Regions from separate parts of the Streptomyces sp. RLB3-17 genome, predicted to be linked through region 2. Evidence: riboswitches for the same ligand, from Rfam matches in the RefSeq annotation. Region 2 holds a riboswitch; each other region holds the start of a gene.
What was found. A riboswitch is a leader RNA that binds a small molecule or an ion and turns the genes downstream of it on or off. The one in region 2 is predicted to bind cyclic di-AMP.
Positions count from the first base shown of each region.

Region 1: it holds a riboswitch for cyclic di-AMP, as region 2 does, so the genes downstream of both, FNV62_RS30935 (NlpC/P60 family protein) here and FNV62_RS37200 (M23 family metallopeptidase) in region 2, are expected to answer to the same signal.
Region 3: it holds a riboswitch for cyclic di-AMP, as region 2 does, so the genes downstream of both, FNV62_RS11045 (C40 family peptidase) here and FNV62_RS37200 (M23 family metallopeptidase) in region 2, are expected to answer to the same signal.
Region 4: it holds a riboswitch for cyclic di-AMP, as region 2 does, so the genes downstream of both, FNV62_RS25190 (M23 family metallopeptidase) here and FNV62_RS37200 (M23 family metallopeptidase) in region 2, are expected to answer to the same signal.

Region 1 is NZ_CP041610.2:6,802,899-6,807,587, forward strand. It holds gene FNV62_RS30930 (tellurite resistance/C4-dicarboxylate transporter family protein) at 1-867, opposite strand, end outside; gene FNV62_RS30935 (NlpC/P60 family protein) at 963-2,141, opposite strand; cyclic di-AMP (ydaO/yuaA leader) riboswitch at 2,149-2,321, opposite strand; gene pcrA (DNA helicase PcrA) at 2,660-4,689, shown strand, end outside.
Region 2 is NZ_CP041610.2:8,258,535-8,263,223, forward strand. It holds gene FNV62_RS37190 (M16 family metallopeptidase) at 1-197, shown strand, start outside; gene FNV62_RS37195 (M16 family metallopeptidase) at 194-1,582, shown strand; cyclic di-AMP (ydaO/yuaA leader) riboswitch at 1,889-2,049, shown strand; gene FNV62_RS37200 (M23 family metallopeptidase) at 2,062-2,826, shown strand; gene FNV62_RS37205 (GntR family transcriptional regulator) at 3,039-3,734, shown strand; gene FNV62_RS37210 (HPr family phosphocarrier protein) at 3,917-4,198, opposite strand; gene FNV62_RS37220 (bifunctional GNAT family N-acetyltransferase/acetate--CoA ligase family protein) at 4,377-4,689, shown strand, end outside.
Region 3 is NZ_CP041610.2:2,349,988-2,354,676, reverse strand. It holds gene FNV62_RS11065 (DUF397 domain-containing protein) at 1-63, opposite strand, end outside; gene FNV62_RS11060 (helix-turn-helix domain-containing protein) at 77-934, opposite strand; gene FNV62_RS11055 (ATP-binding protein) at 1,147-1,605, shown strand; gene FNV62_RS11050 (DUF6328 family protein) at 1,947-2,468, opposite strand; gene FNV62_RS11045 (C40 family peptidase) at 2,556-3,029, opposite strand; cyclic di-AMP (ydaO/yuaA leader) riboswitch at 3,033-3,218, opposite strand; gene FNV62_RS11040 (hypothetical protein) at 3,566-3,871, opposite strand; gene FNV62_RS11035 (ATP-dependent Clp protease proteolytic subunit) at 3,879-4,535, opposite strand.
Region 4 is NZ_CP041610.2:5,556,329-5,561,017, forward strand. It holds gene FNV62_RS25180 (PrsW family intramembrane metalloprotease) at 1-1,159, shown strand, start outside; gene FNV62_RS25185 (aldo/keto reductase) at 1,163-2,107, opposite strand; gene FNV62_RS25190 (M23 family metallopeptidase) at 2,166-3,203, opposite strand; cyclic di-AMP (ydaO/yuaA leader) riboswitch at 3,215-3,372, opposite strand; gene FNV62_RS25195 (PP2C family protein-serine/threonine phosphatase) at 3,629-4,689, opposite strand, start outside.

The sequences.
Region 1 (4,689 bases), 1.5 Mb from region 2:
GGCGGCCGCGACCGACAGCGTCGCCACCGCCGTCATCCCGAGCGGGAACACGGTCGCCCAGCGCAGCACGTCGTAGCGCGGTCGGGGCCACAGGGCCTCCGCCACGGCCAGCACGCAGTACGTGCCGAGGACGAGCACGAGCAGCGCCTCGGTCACCCAGCGCAGCACGCCGTTGTCGTCGTCGTTCCACAGGTAGATGTTCGCCTGGTAGGCGAGGATCAGCTTCGACCCCGCCAGCGCCGAGATGGCGAGCGCGCCGCCCGCGACCCACTGGTCCCCGGCGCCCGTGGCGACCTCGCGGTAGTCGAAGTAGAACAGCGCCATCGTGTAGAGCAGGAGCCCCAGCCAGAACAGCACCAGCGCGGTGTGCGCGAGCCAGTCCGTGTGCGTCGCGGGGGCGAGCGTCGCGCCCAGCACCGCGAGCCCCTGCGTGGCCACACAGCCGAGGAACACCGCTCCGGGCATACGGGGCCGCCATTGCCGTACGACCAGGAGGAGCAGCCCCGGCCAGAGTGCCGCGGACAGGGCGAGCAGGGCCTCGGCCGGCACCTCCCAGCCCAGCGTGACCAGCCGCGTGCCGAGCACGGTGGTCGCCGCGACCGCGGTGAGCGCGCTCGGTGTACCGGCCTCCGTCAGCCACCGTTCCCGTTCCCGCAGCAGCCGTACGACGAAGGCCGCGGCGAGCCCGAGCCAGCCGACGGCCGCGAGGACCAGCACGACCCGGGACAGGATCTCGTAGCCGGTCTGCTCCAGCCCGATCGAGATGATGCCGGTGGCCAGGATCGCGGCTCCGGCGCCCGGCGGGCTCTGCGCCCACCAGGTGCGCAGGCCGGTCCACCGGGCGCCGGGCGGGGAGATGGCTGACATGGGCCCGATGCTAAGGACCTTCGAGCGGGTTGGCGGCGGGCCACGCGCGCGTGGAGCTCGATGAGCCCCACGCGCGCGTGCCGGGCGTCGAGGCGTTAGGCCGGACGCACCACGCTGTGGATGATCGACTCGCCGCCGTAGAAGATCGACTCCTCGCGGACGTACGCGCCCGGCTTGGGGGCGTGGATCATCATGCCGTTGCCGACGTAGAGGCCGACATGGCTGATGTCGTCGTAGAAGAAGACGAGGTCACCGGGCTTGATGTCGGAGAGCGGGACCGTCGTGCCCACGTTGACCTGGTCCCAGGTGGTGCGCGGGAGATCGACGCCGGCGGTCTTCCAGGCGGCCTGGGTGAGGCCGGAGCAGTCGTAGGAGCCGGGCCCGGTCGCGCCCCAGACGTACGGCTTGCCGACCTGGGCGCGGGCGAAGGCGAGGGCCTTGTCGGCCTTGGCGGTGTACGAGGAGTCGGTGGCCGAACTCCCGGCGGTCCCGGTGGTCCCGGTGGTGGCGGTGGTCCCGGTGGTCGTCTGCTGCTGGGCGGCTGCCTCCTGGGCCTTCTTCTCCGCCGCGGCCTGCTGCTGCGCCAGCTCGGCCGCCTTGCGGTCGGCCGCTTCCTGCTTCTTCTTCTCGATCGCCGCGAGTCGCGCCTTCTCCTCGGCGGTCAGCTTCGAGAGCAGGTCGCGCGCCTCGGCGAGCTTGCGCTGCACGTCGGCCTTGGACGTCCTCAGCGCGCTCTGCGTCGTGGTGAGCGTCTGCAGGCTCTGGGAGGCCTCCGCGCGCTTCTTGGTGGTGGCGGCCTGCTCGGTGATGTAGTCGTCGACGGCCACCTTCTGGCGGCTGGTCAGACGGCTCATCAGCTGGGTCTGGTCGAAGTAGTCCTGCGGATTGTCGGCCAGCAGGAGGGTCGCGGTGTCGGGGGCGGAGGCGCCGGTGCGGTACTGCGCCGCGGCGAACGAACCCAGCTCGTCGCGCGCGGTGTTGAGCTTCTCGGTGCGCTGGGCCACGTCGTCGAGGAGGGAGTCGACGCGCTTGCGCTGCTGCGCGGTCTTCTCCCTGGTCGCGTTGTACTTCTCGGTCGCCGCCTCGGCCTGGTGGTAGAGGTCGTCGACCTTCTTCTCGACCTCTTCGATGCTCGGCTTGGAGTCGGCCGAGGGCGCGGCGTTCGCCGTCTGGGAGAGCAGGGCCACGGAGGTGAGGGCCGCCGTGGCGAGGGCGGGGGTCCGTATACCCGCTATGCGCGTACCCGTAGGACTCCACTTGCGATGCGACGCCAAGAGAGGCGACTCCTTCCGTCTTCCGCCTACCGAGTTAGCTGTCGGGTTCGGGCGGGTGATTCCGGAAGGTTTGCCCTACGGTCCTTGTCCCAGCGGACAGTTGGACCGATTCACCCCAAGGTCGGTTGGGTCCCCGGCTCCGGCTGCCGTACGGCGCACCGGACTCGGCGGAGGCCGCACGGCCCGGCGATGTTCGCCGGTTGGGTCGAGCGGCCTGCCCGGCACGCTAGCCAACTCATAAGTGTTCTGTGAAGTTTGATGTGCGATATGCCCGATACTTTTTTGTGACCTTGATCCTGGGGGCCATTGATCCGGACCGACTGTGGCTGACCGTAATGAAACGATCCTGAACGGTGACGGCGTCCGCGGCGGAAAGAGTGGCGGAAAGGGATCAGGTGCGGTCACGGAAAGGGATCATGCGCGGTCGTGGAAAGAGATCATGCGCGGTCGCGGAAAAACCGGTCGGGTTTCCAGGGTGGCCGCGGGTTGTCAGTGGGGCCGCCTAGACTCGGAGAGCGATGAGCAGCCTCTTTGATGACAGCTTTCTGGCGGACCTCCAGCCTTCCGGGGCCCACGAGGAAGAGCCTCCGCCGCCGCCCGAGGACGGGGCGCCGGAGCCGCTTCCGGACGACCTGTTCGGCGGCAGCTTCGACGTGCCCGCGAGCCGGGACGCCTACTACCGCGACGGCGCGCACCGCCCCGCCGTGGACCCGGCGGCCCTGCTGGACGGGCTGAACGAGAACCAGCGCGCGGCCGTGGTGCACTCCGGCTCCCCGCTGCTCATCGTGGCCGGCGCGGGCTCCGGCAAGACCCGGGTGCTCACCCACCGCATCGCCCATCTGCTGGGCGAGCGCCATGTCCACCCCGGCCAGATCCTCGCGATCACCTTCACGAACAAGGCCGCGGGCGAGATGAAGGAGCGCGTCGAGCAGCTCGTCGGCCCGCGCGCGAACGCGATGTGGGTGATGACCTTCCACAGCGCGTGTGTGCGGATCCTGCGCCGGGAGAGCAAGAAGCTCGGCTTCACCTCCTCGTTCTCGATCTACGACGCCGCCGACAGCAAGCGGCTGATGGCGCTCGTCTGCCGTGATCTGGATCTCGATCCCAAGCGCTTCCCGCCCAAGTCCTTCAGCGCCAAGATCTCGAACCTGAAGAACGAGCTGATCGACGAGGAGGACTTCGCAGCGCAGGCCGCCGACGGCTTCGAGAAGACCCTCGCCCAGGCCTACGCGATGTACCAGTCGCGGCTGCGCGAGGCCAACGCGCTCGACTTCGACGACCTGATCATGACCACGGTCAACCTGCTGCGCGCCTTCCCGGACGTCGCCGAGCACTACCGGCGCCGCTTCCGCCACGTCCTGGTCGACGAGTACCAGGACACGAACCACGCGCAGTACGCCCTGGTCAGGGAGCTCGTCGGCCCGGCCGCCGGTGACCGGCCCGAGGACGTGCCGCCCGCCGAGGGCGAGCTCGAGCCCGCCGAGCTGTGCGTCGTGGGCGACGCCGACCAGTCGATCTACGCCTTCCGCGGGGCGACCATCCGCAACATCCTCCAGTTCGAGGAGGACTACCCGGACGCGACGACGATCCTGCTGGAGCAGAACTACCGCTCCACCCAGACGATCCTGACCGCCGCGAACGCGGTCATCGAGCGCAACGAGTCCCGCCGCCCCAAGAACCTGTGGACCAACGCGGGCGCCGGTTCGAACATCACCGGCTATGTCGCCGACACCGAGCACGACGAGGCCCAGTTCGTCGCCGACGAGATAGACCGTCTCACCGACGCGGGCGACGCCAGGGCGGGCGACGTCGCCGTGTTCTACCGGACGAACGCCCAGTCCCGTGTCTTCGAAGAGGTGTTCATCCGCGTCGGCCTGCCCTACAAGGTCGTCGGCGGCGTCCGCTTCTACGAGCGCAAGGAGGTCCGGGACGTCCTCGCGTACCTCAGGGTCCTGGCCAACCCCGAGGACTCGGTCCCGCTGCGCCGCATTCTGAACGTTCCCAAGCGCGGCATCGGCGAGCGCGCCGAGGCCATGATCGACGCGCTCTCGCAGCGCGAGAAGATCAGCTTCCCGCAGGCGCTGCGCCGCGTCGACGAGGCGTACGGGATGGCGGCGCGGTCGACGAACGCCGTGAAGCGGTTCAACACGCTCATGGAGGACCTCCGCACGATCGTCGAGTCCGGCGCGGGCCCGGCGACCGTCCTGGAGGCGGTCCTCGAGCGCACCGGCTACCTCGCCGAGCTGCAGGCCTCGACCGACCCGCAGGACGAGACCCGGATCGAGAACCTTCAGGAGCTCGCCGCCGTGGCCCTGGAGTTCGAGCAGGAGACCGGCGAGAGCGAGGGCGAAGGCACGGGGGCGGGCGCTGCTGCGGGTGCGGCTGCTGCTGGTGCGACGTCCGGTGGGCTCTCCGCGTTCCTGGAGCGTGTCGCGCTCGTCGCCGACTCCGACCAGATCCCGGACGAGGAGGACGGCAACGGCGTCATCACGCTGATGACCCTCCACACCGCCAAGGGCCTGGAGTTCCCGGTCGTCTTCCTCACCGG
Region 2 (4,689 bases):
ACGAACTGTGCCGGTACGCCGTCCTGTTCGGCGACCCGCAGCTCGCCCTGACGGCCGTACAGCGTGTCCTGGACATCACGGCCGAGGAGGTCCAGGAGGTCGCCAAGGCCCGCCTGCGCCCCGACAACCGCGCGGTGCTCGTGTACGAGCCGGTCGCTGCCGACACCACCGAAGAGGACGAGGAGGCGGCGAAGTGACCGAGCTCGCCACCATGGACTTCCACCCGCAGCCCCAGGCGGGTCAGCCCAAGCCCTGGGCCTTCCCGGCGCCCGAGCGCGGCACGCTGGACAACGGCCTGACCGTGCTGCGCTGCCACCGCCCCGGCCAGCAGGTCGTCGCCGTCGAGGTGCTGCTCGCCGCGCCGCTGGAGGCCGAGCCCGCGGGCCTCGACGGCGTCGCCACGATCATGGCGCGCGCCTTCTCCGAGGGCACCGACAAGCTCTCCGCGGAGGAGTTCGCCGCCGAGCTGGAGCGCTGCGGCGCCACCCTCGACGCGCACGCCGACCACCCCGGCGTACGGCTGTCGCTCGAAGTGCCCGTCTCGCGCCTGCCCAAGGCGCTCGGGCTGCTCGCCGACGCCCTGAGGGCACCGGCGTTCGCGGAGAGCGAGGTCGAGCGGCTGGTGCGCAACCGGCTCGACGAGATCCCGCACGAGACGGCCAACCCGGCCCGGCGTGCCGCCAAGGAGCTCTCCAAGGAGCTCTTCCCGGCGACCTCGCGCATGTCGCGCCCGCGCCAGGGCACCGAGGAGACCGTTCAGAAGATCGACTCGACCGCCGTACGCGCCTTCTTCGACAAGCACGTACGTCCCGCCACGTCCACCGCCGTGATCGTCGGCGACCTGACCGGCGTCGACCTCGACGCGCTGATCGCCGAGACGCTCGGCGACTGGACCGGTTCGTCCGCCGAGCCGCGCCCCGTGCCGCCGGTGGCCGCCGACGACACCGGCCGTGTGATCATCGTGGACCGCCCCGGCGCGGTCCAGACGCAGCTGCTCATCGGCCGTGTCGGCGCCGACCGGCACGACCGTGTGTGGCCCGCCCAGGTGCTCGGCACGTACTGCCTCGGCGGCACCCTCACCTCGCGCCTGGACCGCGTCCTGCGCGAGGAAAAGGGCTACACCTACGGTGTGCGGGCGTTCGGCCAGGTCCTGCGCGCCGCGCCGGACGGAACCGGTATCGCGATGCTCGCCATCAGCGGCTCCGTGGACACCCCGAACACCGGCCCTGCGCTCGACGACCTCTGGAAGGTGCTGCGCACCCTCGCCGCGGAGGGCCTGACGGACGCCGAGCGCGACGTCGCCGTACAGAACCTGGTGGGGGTGGCGCCCCTCAAGTTCGAGACCGCGGCGGCCGTCGCGGGCACGCTCGCGGACCAGGTCGAGCAGTACCTGCCGGACGACTACCAGGCGACGCTGTACCAGCAGCTCGCCGCGACCGGCACCGTGGAGGCCACCGCGGCCGCCGTGAGCGCCTTCCCGGTGGACCGTCTGGTGACCGTCCTCGTCGGCGACGCCGCGCAGATCCAGGAGCCCGTCAAGGCCCTCGGAATCGGTGAAGTGACCGTAGTTTCGGCGGAGTAGAGGTTCACGGAGCGGAGGTTCAGCGGCTCAGTGGGGGCCGGCTGTAAGCCGAGCCGCACGCGGAGCGGAAGAGCGTGACTCCGCAGGGCCCGGGTGACTGAAGAGTCGCCCGGGCCCCTTTTTGATCGGATTTCCGCTCGGGCTCTCGCTCGGACTTCATCCCCAAGATGTCCGTATTGGTAGGGAGGTTGCCCGTCTGCCCTGTGGCATGCACTACAAAAGCCGTGATCCGTTTGTTGTTTGAAAGACGCCCCGTCTAGCGTCGGTGCGGCTGTTCGTCAGGCAGTGCGCCGCGCCCGCGGCACCGGACAGTCATCGCCGAGTCCCCGTACGGCGCGAGCCAGGGGAGCCGGGGACCCACACGTAGTCCCTGGGGTGAATCGGACGCCCTCCCTGGAGGGGGTCCGTAGGAGACCTTCCTGCTCCGAACCCGTCAGCTAACCCGGTAGGCGAGAGGGAAGGAAAGGATCAGCCCCTACATGGCGTTCACCTGTGGCCCCGGGAAACACCGCCGTCCGAGCCGCGTGAAGCGCTCCACCACGAACGCCGTCGGCGTCGCCGCGCTCACCACGACCGGTGTCATCGGAACCCTGGCCGCCCCGGCACTCGCCGCGGACGCCTCCGTCGAGCAGACCGGGCTGACCCAGGCCATCACCCTCGGCGACAACGTCGCCGCCCAGATCGACGCGCAGGCCGTCGCCCAGAAGCGCGCCGCCGACGAGGCCGCCGCGCGCAAGAAGGCCGAGGAAGCCGCGCGCAAGAGGGCCGCCGAGGAGGCGAAGAAGGAACGCGAGGCCAAGGAGCGTGCCGCCCGCGCCGCCGAGCGCAAGCGCCTCAACACCTTCGTCCTGCCGATCACCGGCTCGTACATCTCCACCGGCTACAAGACCGGCGGCAGCCTCTGGTCCTCCGGCAGCCACACGGGCGTCGACTTCCACGCCGCCTCCGGGACCTCGGTCCACGCGGTCGGCTCCGGCACGGTCGTCACGGCCGGCTGGGGTGGCGCGTACGGCAACCAGATCGTCCTGAAGATGCACGACGGCACCTACACGATGTACGGCCACCTGTCGTCCATCGGTGTCTCCGTGGGGCAGACGGTCACCCCGGGCCAGCAGATCGGCCTGTCCGGCTCGACCGGGAACACCACCGGGCCGCACCTCCACTTCGAGGCCCGTACGACGGCGGAGTACGGCTCCGACATGGACCCGGTCGCCTATCTCCGCTCGCACGGCGTGAACGTCTGACGCTCGCACACCCCGAACGTCTGACGACCGGCGTCAACACTTCCGAAGCCCCGGCTCCCCCCAGCCGGGGCTTCGTCGTTTCGAACGACTGTCTGTCCAAAAAATATCCATGGATTCCGGCCCGCCATCGGAAATTCCGGTTCTCTGCAATAGAGTCACTGAACAAGCGTCAATCGACCGCGTTTCGCGGGGATTAAGGCGGAGGTCCGGTCATGCGCATTCCCGCGCACTCGGTATGCACGGCGATCCGTGACGACATCGTCGCGGGTGTCTACGAGCGCGGCAGCCGGCTCACCGAGGAACTGCTCGCGCGACGCTACGGCGTCTCGCGGGTCCCCGTGCGCGAGGCCCTGCGCACGCTGGAGGCCGAGGGCTTCGTCGTCACCCGTCGGCACGCGGGCGCGTGCGTCGCGGAGCCCACCGAGCAGGAGGCCGCGGACCTCCTCGAGATGCGCATGCTCCTGGAGCCGCTGGGCGCCGCGAGGGCCGCTCAGCGGCGCACCGAGGCCCACCTCAAGGTGCTTCGAGGCCTGGTCAGACTGGGGCAGGAGCGGGCCAGGAGGGGGAACAGCGAGGATCTGCGCTCGCTCGGCGGCTGGTTCCACGAGACTCTCGCACAGGCCTCCGGGAGCCCCGCGCTGACCTCCACGCTGGCCCAGCTGCGGCACAAGATCGCCTGGATGTACGCGGTCGAAGCGCCGGCCAATCCGGCGGAGTCCTGGGCGGAGCACGGCGGGATCGTGGACGCGGTGGCGCGCGGCGACAGCGAGCGGGCGCGGGCCGTCACGGCGCTGCACGCCGAGCGTGCGACGGTCGCACACCGGCTGCGTTTTCCCGGCGGGGGAGATCGTCCGGAGCGTGTGAGGACTTCGCAACATCCCGTAAACATGACGGGCGTGCGTCATTAACACCGGCGCCGTATACAAAGAGGGGTAATTCGCGGGGGATTATTTCTGCTGCCCGCAATTGGAAAAGCGAAGGGCCCGCCCGATGTTTTCAGGCGAGCCCTTCGAATGCGTGCGGGGCGGGGTCTTTTGGTGCGAAGACCACTCCCGCCATCAATTGAGGAACCCCGCTCGGGGGCTCTTTCTCAGACGGTCTCGGGGAGCTCCTCGAGACCCTCCGCCACCAGCTTCGCCAGCCGGTCGAGCGCGGCGTCCGCACCCTCGGCGTCCGAGGCGAGGACGATCTCCTCGCCGCCCTGGGCGCCCAGGCCGAGGACCGCCAGCATGGAGGCCGCGTTGACGGGGTTGCCCTCCGCCTTGGCGATCGTCACGGGGATACCGGAGGCCGTGGCCGCCCGGACGAAGATGGAGGCGGGACGGGCGTGGAGGCCCTCGGCCCAGCCGACGTTGACGCGGCGCTCAGCCATGTGATGCTGCCCTTCAGGTGTTCAGGGTTGTCTAGACCAGTGTTCCACAACGTGAAGCGAGCCCGGGCAGGGTCTTGTTCCCGTCCCGAACTCCGCGTCGGATCCCGGCCTGGATCCGACTTCGGTGCCCCTAGCCTGCCTCGCGCCGTTGTCGGACGCGAGCCGTACTCTGGGGCCCATGCAGACCTCGTCGGACCGGCACGAGTACCCCTCCCACTGGGAGGCCGACGTGGTGCTGCGCGACGGCGGCACCGCCCGCATCAGGCCCATCACCGTCGACGACGCCGAGCGGCTGGTGAGCTTCTACGAGCAGGTCTCGGACGAGTCGAAGTACTACCGCTTCTTCGCGCCCTACCCGCGCCTGTCCGCCAAGGATGTCCACCGCTTCACGCACCACGACTTTGTGGACAGGGTGGGACTCGCGGCCACGGTCGGCGGCGAGTTCATCGCCACCGTACGCTATGACCGTATTAATGCCGATGGTCGGCCCG
Region 3 (4,689 bases), 5.9 Mb from region 2:
GCGCAGCCATCGCACGTCGCGGAGTGAAGTACTGGAAGGTATGTACCGAGGCAGTGCGGTCATGGGGGGTGCCTCCTTACGCGCCGTCACCTATCCCGGCGATGTAGTCCAACGAGTCCTCGGGCGAAAGGGCGTGGAACTGAAGGGCGTTGAAGGCCTCGGTGTAGGCCTGAAGGTCTTCTTTCCGTTCGAGATAGAGGCTACTCGTCAAGTGGTCGAGAACAACCACATCCAGATCAGTTGTGTTCGGAAATGAGAAGATAACGAAAGGCCCGGTGACGCCGATATGGGCTCCCGCGGCGAACGGCAGGACCTGAAGCCGCACTTGAGGCAGGGCGGCGGCCTCCCGCAGACGCTCCAGTTGCCGGGCCATCACCTTCGGGCCGCCGACCTCGCGTCTTAACACGGCCTCGTCCAGGACCGCGGTCAGTTCCAGCGGCGGATTCGAACGCAGGACGTCCTGCCGGGCGAGGCGCACCTCGACGAGCGCGTCGAGCTTGCCGTCCTCCAGGCCGCCGACGGCGACCCGAGTCACCTCCCGTGCGTACTCGGGTGTCTGGAGCAGTCCGGGTACCACCGAGGTCTCCAGCGTGCGCATGCCGCTGGCCTGGGACTCCAGACTGATGAAGTCGCGGTACGTGGGGGGCAGAACCCCGCGGTAGGCGTGCCACCAGTGATGGCGACCGTTGCCCTCGGAGCCCGCGAGGCCGACCAGGAGCTCCCGTAACTCGGGCTCCGTGACGGCGTAGGCGTCCAACAGGCGCTCCACGTCGGCCGGTTTCACCCCACTGATACCGGTCTCGATCCGGCTCACCTTCGACTGGTGCCAGCCGACGAGACGGGCCGCCTCACCACTGGTGAGACCCGCATCGGCGCGCAGCGCGCGCAGTTCGGCACCGAGCTTGCGGCGGCGCACCGCGGGACCGTGCTGCATGGCCGTACTCCTTACTCCTTCCGAGCCGCCCAAATACGCTCCGCCGTCGCAGAGTTCACCGCATCGAGCGACAGATATATGCATATCTCGGTGGATCGCACCCGTGACCGGCCCGGTGATGGCAGTCTGGCGCGAAGCACCAGTCCGGGACCGTACTCGAACCATCCGCTCCGTGTCGGACTCCGGTCCCGTGGGAAAGGGACGACGTCGCCATGGCAGATCACCAGGAAGCATCCGTCACTCTGCCGAGCGATCCCGCCTCGGTCTCCGCGGCCCGGAATTTCGTCGCCGATGTGTTGGCCGAATGGGGCCTGCCGTGCGACGCCGAAGTCGCGGACACCGTACGCCTGATCGTGTCAGAACTAGCCACCAACGCCGTCCAACACACTTTCGGACAGTCGCCCACCTTCACGGTGGACGTCCGCCTCGACCGAGACGAACACCTGCGGATCGGCGTCACCGACAGCCATCCGCGCTTTCCCAAACGTCTGCCCGCCGCCGTCCAGCAGGACAACGGGCGCGGCATGGTGATCATCCGCTGGCTGACCGCCGAATGCGGCGGCAGACTCGTCGTCCGGCCCACCCGCGAGGGCGGCAAAACGGTCGCCATCGAGCTGCCCTGGACGGTGCCGGCCCAGCCGGTGACGGCCGGCGGCCCACAAGAGCCTTGAGGAGTGGCTCAGTTGTCGTGTCCGCCCCGTCCGGCGCCTCGCGGCGGGGCCCGGAAGGCCTCGGCCGTCGGCGCCGACCGGCCCCCGGTCCGACGGACGACGGAGATCGTACGGCGCGGATCTCCCGGTCACAGTGACCGCGCCCCCACCGGAGCCGCCGCCGTCCAGCCCACCCTCTCCGGCACGACCGCGCCGTCCGGCCGGTCGGCCGGCGTCAGCCGGGACGAACCGCTCGCCGCGGCAGGGGTCCGTCACCCACGTGGTCGACCCGAAGGCGCCGATCTCCTTCCTCAGCCGGCTGCCGCGGTTCGTGCCCGCGGGGAGTCGGACGGTGAGCGTGCTCACGGTTCTCGGTCCGGTGCTTCTTTCGGAGCCGTCGCTCCGCTGACGACGGCACGGTGCACCAGGCCGGGCAGGAGGCCCCACAGCGCCACACAGACGAGCAGGGTGCCCGCGCCCGAGGCGATCCCGGCGGCGCGTCCCAGCGCCACGTCCACGACGAGCAGCACCGATCCCGTCAGCGCCAGCATGAGCACGCCCATCCCGACCGTGGCAAGGACGGAGGAGACCCGCACGATGGTCGGCTTCGCGCCCTGCCGGAAGAGCGACCTGTGCAGCGCGGCCGGCGCCGTGAAGAGCGCGGCGGCCAGCACGGCCAGCAGGAGGGTGGTGACGTACGTGGCGCGCTGCACCGTGTCGAGGGACGGGAAGCGCGGGGTGAACGCCAGCGTCAGCAGGAACGCGAAGAGGATCTGCACACCGGTCTGCGTGACGCGCAGCTCCTGGAGCAGTTCGCCGAAGTTGCGATCGGCGCGCTCGAGGGGCGTCTCGTTCCGCTCCTCGGAGGAAGGTCGCTCAGCCATGCTGAACGATTAACCGGTTCGTCCGCTTTTCACGCCCGGGGGTGGAACCCCGAGGGGGTGCCGTCCGGCGGCACCCCCTCGGGCAGGTCAGCTGACCCGGCCGTACCAGACGCTCTTCGTCCAGATCTTCTGCAACTTCACGACCTCCCCTGTCTTCGGGGAGTGCCAGATCTTTCCCTTCCCGGCGTAGATGCCGACGTGGTACACGTTCCGGCCCGAGTGGAAGAACACCAGGTCTCCGGCCTTGCGGTGGGACGCGGAGATGTGGTGCGTCTTGTTGTACTGCGCCGCGGCCGTACGAGGCAGCGTCTTGCCCGCCTTCTTGTACGAGTAGAGCGTGAGCCCGGAGCAGTCGAAGCGGCGTGGCCCGGCGGCGCCGTACTGGTACGGGGAGCCCTTCTTGGAAGCCGCGACCTGAAGTGCCTTCGTCGCCAACGTGGCCGCTTCGGCGTCGGATGCGACGCCTGGAACCACGAGGCTGCCGCCCACGGCGGCGAGGGTGAGCGCCGAGGCCGTACCGGCCCGGGTCCACAGCGACGGGACACGATTGAGCGCAGTCATGCGCAACCCTTCGTCAGCCGCCTGTGAAGGATGACCTGTCGGATTCGGGCTGGCGAAGTAGCCCGGCCGCTTGCGCGGCTTCACCCCAAGGACCGCCCGGATCTCTCCGGCGACCCGTCTTGCTGGGTCCTCCACTCCTGCCGATGCACTTCTGTCGACCGGTCATCCGGGCAGCGGCAGGACTCGGCGTCCGCCCGGACCGCCCCGCCGCTGTGGCGGGGGCTTGTCGTCGGAAGGGATCTTCACGCATAGCGGTCGGAAAATCCGAGCGGAACCGGCGATTTGTGGGGTTACTCACCACTCACCCGTTCGGGTGGACCACCCTCTGTTCGGGCGATGTTGGGGACGCCGACGACGCGCCCACCAGCACCGGAGCGTCTCATTCCGCCTCTGGGCTACGCGCGTTGTGCAACTTTTTCGGTTCCCCGAAGGGGCCTGCGACTACTCCATCAGGGGGTACGCCATCTGGTCCGTTTGAACCCCGGGCCGGACGCCCCGCCGACTCGGCGCGCACGGCGACCCGGGGTGCGGATGTGTCAATTGTCGGCGTCGGGGGGCAGGGTGACGCGGGCCGCCCGCCGCTCACCGTCGAGGACGCGCAGGGCCTGCGCCAACGTCGGCGCGTGCACCTCGCTCTCGCCGCGCTGGTGCATCAGCGCGAGGGCGTCCCGCAGCTCGGTGGCCTTGGCGACCAGCGCCTGGGCGGCACGCAGACCACGGTAGGTGTCTCCGGGCCTGGCCGGGTTGATACGGCCCAACAGGTCGACCACGTCGAGGTAACGGTCGATCAGCTCGGCCTCGGCTCGTGTCAGTGCGGGCAGCGGGGGCAGTTCGGGCACCATCGGCGGATCACCTCGCGTCGGGTGTGGCGTTCCTCGCACCGGGCGCGGTGCGCGAGGTCTTGCGGCTGGGGATGATCCCGTCCACCAGTCCGTACGCCAACGCGGCCTGAGCGTCCAGGATCTTGTCCCGCTCGATGTCGGCGGCGACCTGTTCAGGACTCTGCCCCGTGTGCCGTACGAGCATGTCCTCCAGCAGCCTCCGAGTGCGCATCAACTCCTCGGCCTGGAGGGCCAGATCGCTCGCCTGTCCCTGTACCGGCTCGGGAAGTGACGGCTGGTGGATCAGCACCCGGGCCCCCGGCAGCGCGAACCGCTTGCCCGGCGCGCCGCCGGCCAGCAGCACGGCGGCGGCCGACGCGGCCTGCCCCAGGCAGGTGGTCTCCACGTCGCAGCTGACGAACTGCATCGTGTCGTAGATCGCCGTCATCGCACTGAACGAGCCGCCGGGGGAGTTGATGTACAGCGCGATGTCCTGGTCCGGCGCCAGGTATTCGAGGTGCATGAACTGCGCCATCACGTCGTTCGCCGAGGTGTCGTCGATCGGCGTCCCGAGGAACACGATCCGCTCGTCGAGCAGCTTCGAGTACGGATCCAGGGTCCGGTGCCCCGTGCTCGTCCGCTCGGTGAACTCGGGCAGGACATGACGGGCGGACGGTTCATTCATGGCACGCGCCTCCTGTGAAGGGTTCTGTAAAAAATGTACAGGACGTACAGAGCGGCGGAAGGGTGCTCGGCTGACAGCGAAAATCCCCGTGCGCCGCCGGTGGAGAGGGTCGCCTGATCGTGGGAACGGAACGATTTCGGTGGAGCTGAACGAG
Region 4 (4,689 bases), 2.7 Mb from region 2:
GTTCCGCTGGCTTGACCGGGTGGAGCCCGGCCCCTGGCGCAACCTGCTCTTCGCCTTCGCGTGGGGCGCCTGCGCGGCGGCGCTGATAGCGATCGTCGCCAACAGTTTCGCGACCAGATGGATAGCGACCGCCACCGCCGACCCGTCCAGCGCCGACACCCTCGGCGCGACCGTCATAGCGCCGATCGTGGAGGAGTCCGCGAAGGCCGCCGCCGTGCTCCTGGTCTTCCTCTTCCGCCGCCGGGACTTCACGGGAATCGTCGACGGAGTCGTCATAGCCGGAGTCACCGCGACCGGTTTCGCCTTCACCGAGAACATCCTCTATCTCGGCACCGCCTTCGGCACGGACCAGCTCAACGGCGACCACGGCCTGGCCTCCGTCACCGCCGCGACCTTCTTCGTCCGCGTCGTGATGTCGCCCTTCGCGCACCCCCTGTTCACCGTGCTCACCGGCATCGGCTTCGGCACCGCGGCGTTGTCCGCCGAGCGCCAGCATGTGCGCCGCGTCCTGCTGCCCCTGACCGGACTGCTGCTCGCGATGGGCATGCACTCCATGTGGAACGGCTCGTCGAACTTCGGGGAGTACGGCTTCTACGCGGTGTACGGGGCGTTCATGGTGCCCGCGTTCGGTCTGCTCACCTTCCTCGTCATCTGGACGCGGCAGCGGGAGCTGAAGACCGTACGGACCGAACTTCCGGCGTACGCGGCGGCCGGGTGGCTCACCCCGCCCGAGCCGTACGCGCTCGGCTCGATGCGGGCGCGGCGGCTGGCCCGCGACTACGCGGCCCACCACTTCGGCAGGGCGGCGGCGCGCTCGGTCGCGCAGTACGAGGCGTACGCGACCTCGCTGGCGTTTCTGCGGCACCGGGGGCGCAGTGGTCGCGCCAACGCCGACTTCGTCGTACGGGAGGGGGAGTTGCTGCACGAGCTGTGGCGCCGCCGGGAGGTCGCCCGCCCCTCCCTCGCGTACGCGGCCCACGCGGCGGCCCCTGCCGTACCGGTGCCGCCGCAGCTGCCGCCGCCGTGGCCCGGCTACGGCTACGCGCCGGTGCCCGGCCAGGTGAACCCCGCGGGCGCGCCCCCGTACCCCGCCGGTGCGACGACCCCGTATCCCGCCCCGGCGACGCCGTACCCCGCGTACAACCCCTACCAGTCGTAGGCCTCAGGCGGACGCTTCCGTCAGCCTGGCCACCTCCGCGTCCGTCAGTGTCAGGTCGGCGACCGCCAGCAGGGCCGGCAGCTGCTCGACCGTCCGTGCGGAGGCGATGGGCGCCGCGACCGTCGGCCGGGCGGCGAGCCAGGCGAGGGCGACCGTGGCGACCTCGGCGTCATGGGCCCCGGCGACCTCGTCGAGGGCGGCCAGGACGCGGATGCCGCGCTCGGTGTCGAGGTGCTTGCCCGCGCCCTCGGCACGCGCGGAGTCGACCGTCGTACCCGGGCGGTACTTGCCGGTGAGGAATCCGGACGCGAGCGCGAAGTACGGGACGGCGGCCAGGCCGGTCCGGGAGGCGACCTCCTGGAGCGGGCCCTCGTAGGTGTCGCGCGAGACGAGGTTGTAGTGGGGCTGGAGGGCGACGTAGCGCGCGAGGCCCTCGCGGTCGGAGAACTCCACGGACTCCGCGAGCCGCTCGGCGGAGATGTTGGAGGCGGCGATCTCCCGGACCTTGCCGGCCCGGACCAGTTCGTCGAGCGCGCCGATGATCTCCTCGACCGGCACCGAGGTGTCGTCGAAGTGGGTGTAGTAGAGGTCGATGTAGTCCGTGCCGAGGCGGCGCAGCGAGGCGTCGGCGGCGGCCTTGATGTTCGCCGGGGACAGGCCCTTGTACTCGGGGTGGGTACTGACCTTGGTGGCGAGGACGACGTCGGAGCGGTTGCCCCGCGCGGCGAACCACTTGCCGATGATCGTCTCCGACTCACCGCCCGTGTGGCCGGCGATCCACGCGGAGTAGCCGTCGGCGGTGTCGACGAAGTTGCCGCCCCCGGCCGTGTACGCGTCGAGCACGGCGAAGGACTGCGCCTCGTCGGCGGTCCAGCCGAAGACGTTGCCGCCGAGGGAGAGCGGGAAGACCTCGAGGTCGGAGGAGCCGAGCTTGCGTAGAGAAGTCATGCCTTATTTCAACAGCCGTACCGGATTGCCATATTCCGTATACGGCCCCTGGGAACGATCAGGGGTTCAGGCCCTTGCTCTGCAGCCACGCCATCGGGTCGATCGCGCTGCCGCCGCCCGGGTGAACCTCCAGGTGGAGATGCGGCCCGGTCACGTTGCCGGTCGCGCCCACGCGCCCGATGACGTCACCGGTGGCCACCTTCTGTCCCACGCTGACGCTGATGGAGGACTGGTGGCAGAACCACAGCTCCGTGCCGTCGTCGAGGGTGAGGATGGTGCGGTAGCCGTACGAGCCGGCCCAGCCCGCCTCCGTGATCGTGCCGCTGTGGATGGCCTTGATCAGCGTGCCGGTGGGGGCCGCGAAGTCGAGGCCGGTGTGGTAGCCGGAGGACCACATGGAACCGGCGTCGCCGAAGCGGGAGGTCAGGGTGTACGAGGAGGTCGGCAGCGAGAAGCTCTTGGCGAGCTCGGCGAGGCGCGCGGCCTCGGCCTTCTGCTTGGCGTCCTCGTCCGCCTTCTTCTTCGCGGCGGCGACCTTGGCCTCGGCGTCGTCCTTCTGCTTGGCGGCCAGCGCGACCGCCTTCTTCGCGGCGGCGGACTCGGCGGCGGCCTGGGCCGCCTTGTCGATCTGGTCCTGCTGCGACTCGGCCTGCTGGATGATGCGGGCGCGCAGCGCCTCGCCCGCATCCGTGTTGCCCTGCGCGGCGTCAGCGCTGGTCACACCGGCGCTGGTGAGCGGGGTGGCGGAGCCCTTCGGCGTGCTGGAACCGCCGTCGGATATCAGCGCCTTGGCCGATGCGGTGACCGAGGAGAAGTCGGGCAGCGAGATGGAGACCGGCGGCTTGCCGGGCGCCGCGGTGGCCATGCCGCCCGCGCCGACGGCGGCGATGACGCCGACGCCCAGGACCGTGGAGCTGCGGGCGAGTCCTCCGCCGCGCTGCTTGGAGACGCGGTGCCGGCCGCGGAGGGGACGGATGGAATCCTCGGTGGGGTTCCACTCCTCCCAGGGGCCCTCGTCCTTGCCGTAGGCGTAGCCGAAAGTCTGGGTGTCGTTCGGCGGGAACGAAGTGGGCTGGGCAGGCCGGTTGGACGCCACGTGGGCGTGCTCCTTTCCTTCCTTCTCGCCTACCGGGTTAGCTGACGGGTTCGGAGCAGGAAGGTCTCCTACGCGCGTCAACCCACGGTGTCTCCACCGTGAAAGACGCTCGATTCACCCCAAGTTGGTGGTTCCCCGGTTCCCTTGCGGGATTCGGCGCGTGCGCACGGAGCCGACTCTTGTGACGGCTGGGACGACCGCGCTGCGTTATCGAACGTTAATAGACGCGGGTACCGGATTCCAAGCTGTTCGTACTGATCATTAACCACTTTTGGCCGGGACTTACCGCCCATGACCGACGGAAATCGGGCGAGTTGGCCGCGCCTCCCTACCTGGCGGTTATTTGACGGTGTGTCAGTTGTTATGCGGAGGGGCATCGACCGATCACCCCTCGTGACATCGATCAAGAACGCGCCCTTCCGTGGCTACGGCCGCCGTACGGCGAGCAGTGCCATGTCGTCCGTCAGGGCGCCGCCCGTGTGCCGTCGGACCTCCTCGACGAGCGTGGCCAGCAGGGCGTCGGGTCCGGGGAAGGTCCGTCCGGCCAGGCGCGCGGCCGGATCGTAGAAGCGCCCCTGCGCGTCGCGGGCCTCGGACAGGCCGTCCGTGTGGAAGAGGAGCGTGGCCCCGTGCGGGAACTCCGTCTCCTCGGCACGGTCCGGCCAGCTGCCCAACTCGCCCATGCCGAGCGGCAGTGCGGGGTTCGCGGCGACGAGCGTGACCAGCGTTCCGTCCGCGTGCAGCAGCAACGGCGGCGGGTGGCCGCGGTTGACGATCCTGACGAGGCCGCCCTCGTGCGTGATCTCCGCGAGGACGGCGGTGGTGAACCCCTCGAAGGCGTCGAGGCCCTCGCGCCGGGTGCCCTCGCGGGCCAGCGCCCGCTCCAGCCGCTGCGCGACCGCCTCCGGCGTGGCCTCCTGCTCGGCCGCCTCCCGGAACGCCCCGATGACCACCGCGACGGCGGCCACCGCGTCCATGCCCTTCCCGCGTACGTCGCCCACCACCAGCCGTACGCCGTGCGGGGAGTCCTGCACCGCGTACAGGTCGCCGCCGATGAACGCGCCCGCCTGCGCGGCCTCGTAGCGCGCCGCGACGTCGAGGCCGCCGATCCGCTGGTCGGGTTCCGGCAGGACGGCACGCTGGGCCGCCTCGGCGATCTGGTGGGCCGAGGCGAGTCGTTCGTCGGTGCGGCGGACGAGGATGTTGATGAGCACGGCCAGCACGCCGACGGTCGCCACGGTGGCGACCTCCGTGAGCGCGTCCACCTTGAAGACGATGCCGAGCCGGATGTGGATCGTGAGCACCGCGACGAGCGCCGCGATGCCGGTGAGCACGGTGCCGCGCAGCGAGAAGAGCGGGGCGGCCACGAGCGGCGCGGCCGTGAAGAGGGGGCCCGCGGTGAAGGCCATCGGGGTGAAGTAGTCGTAGAACGCGCCGACCAGGATGAGCAGCGCGGGCAGCACCCGGACGAGGCTGCGCGCGCAGG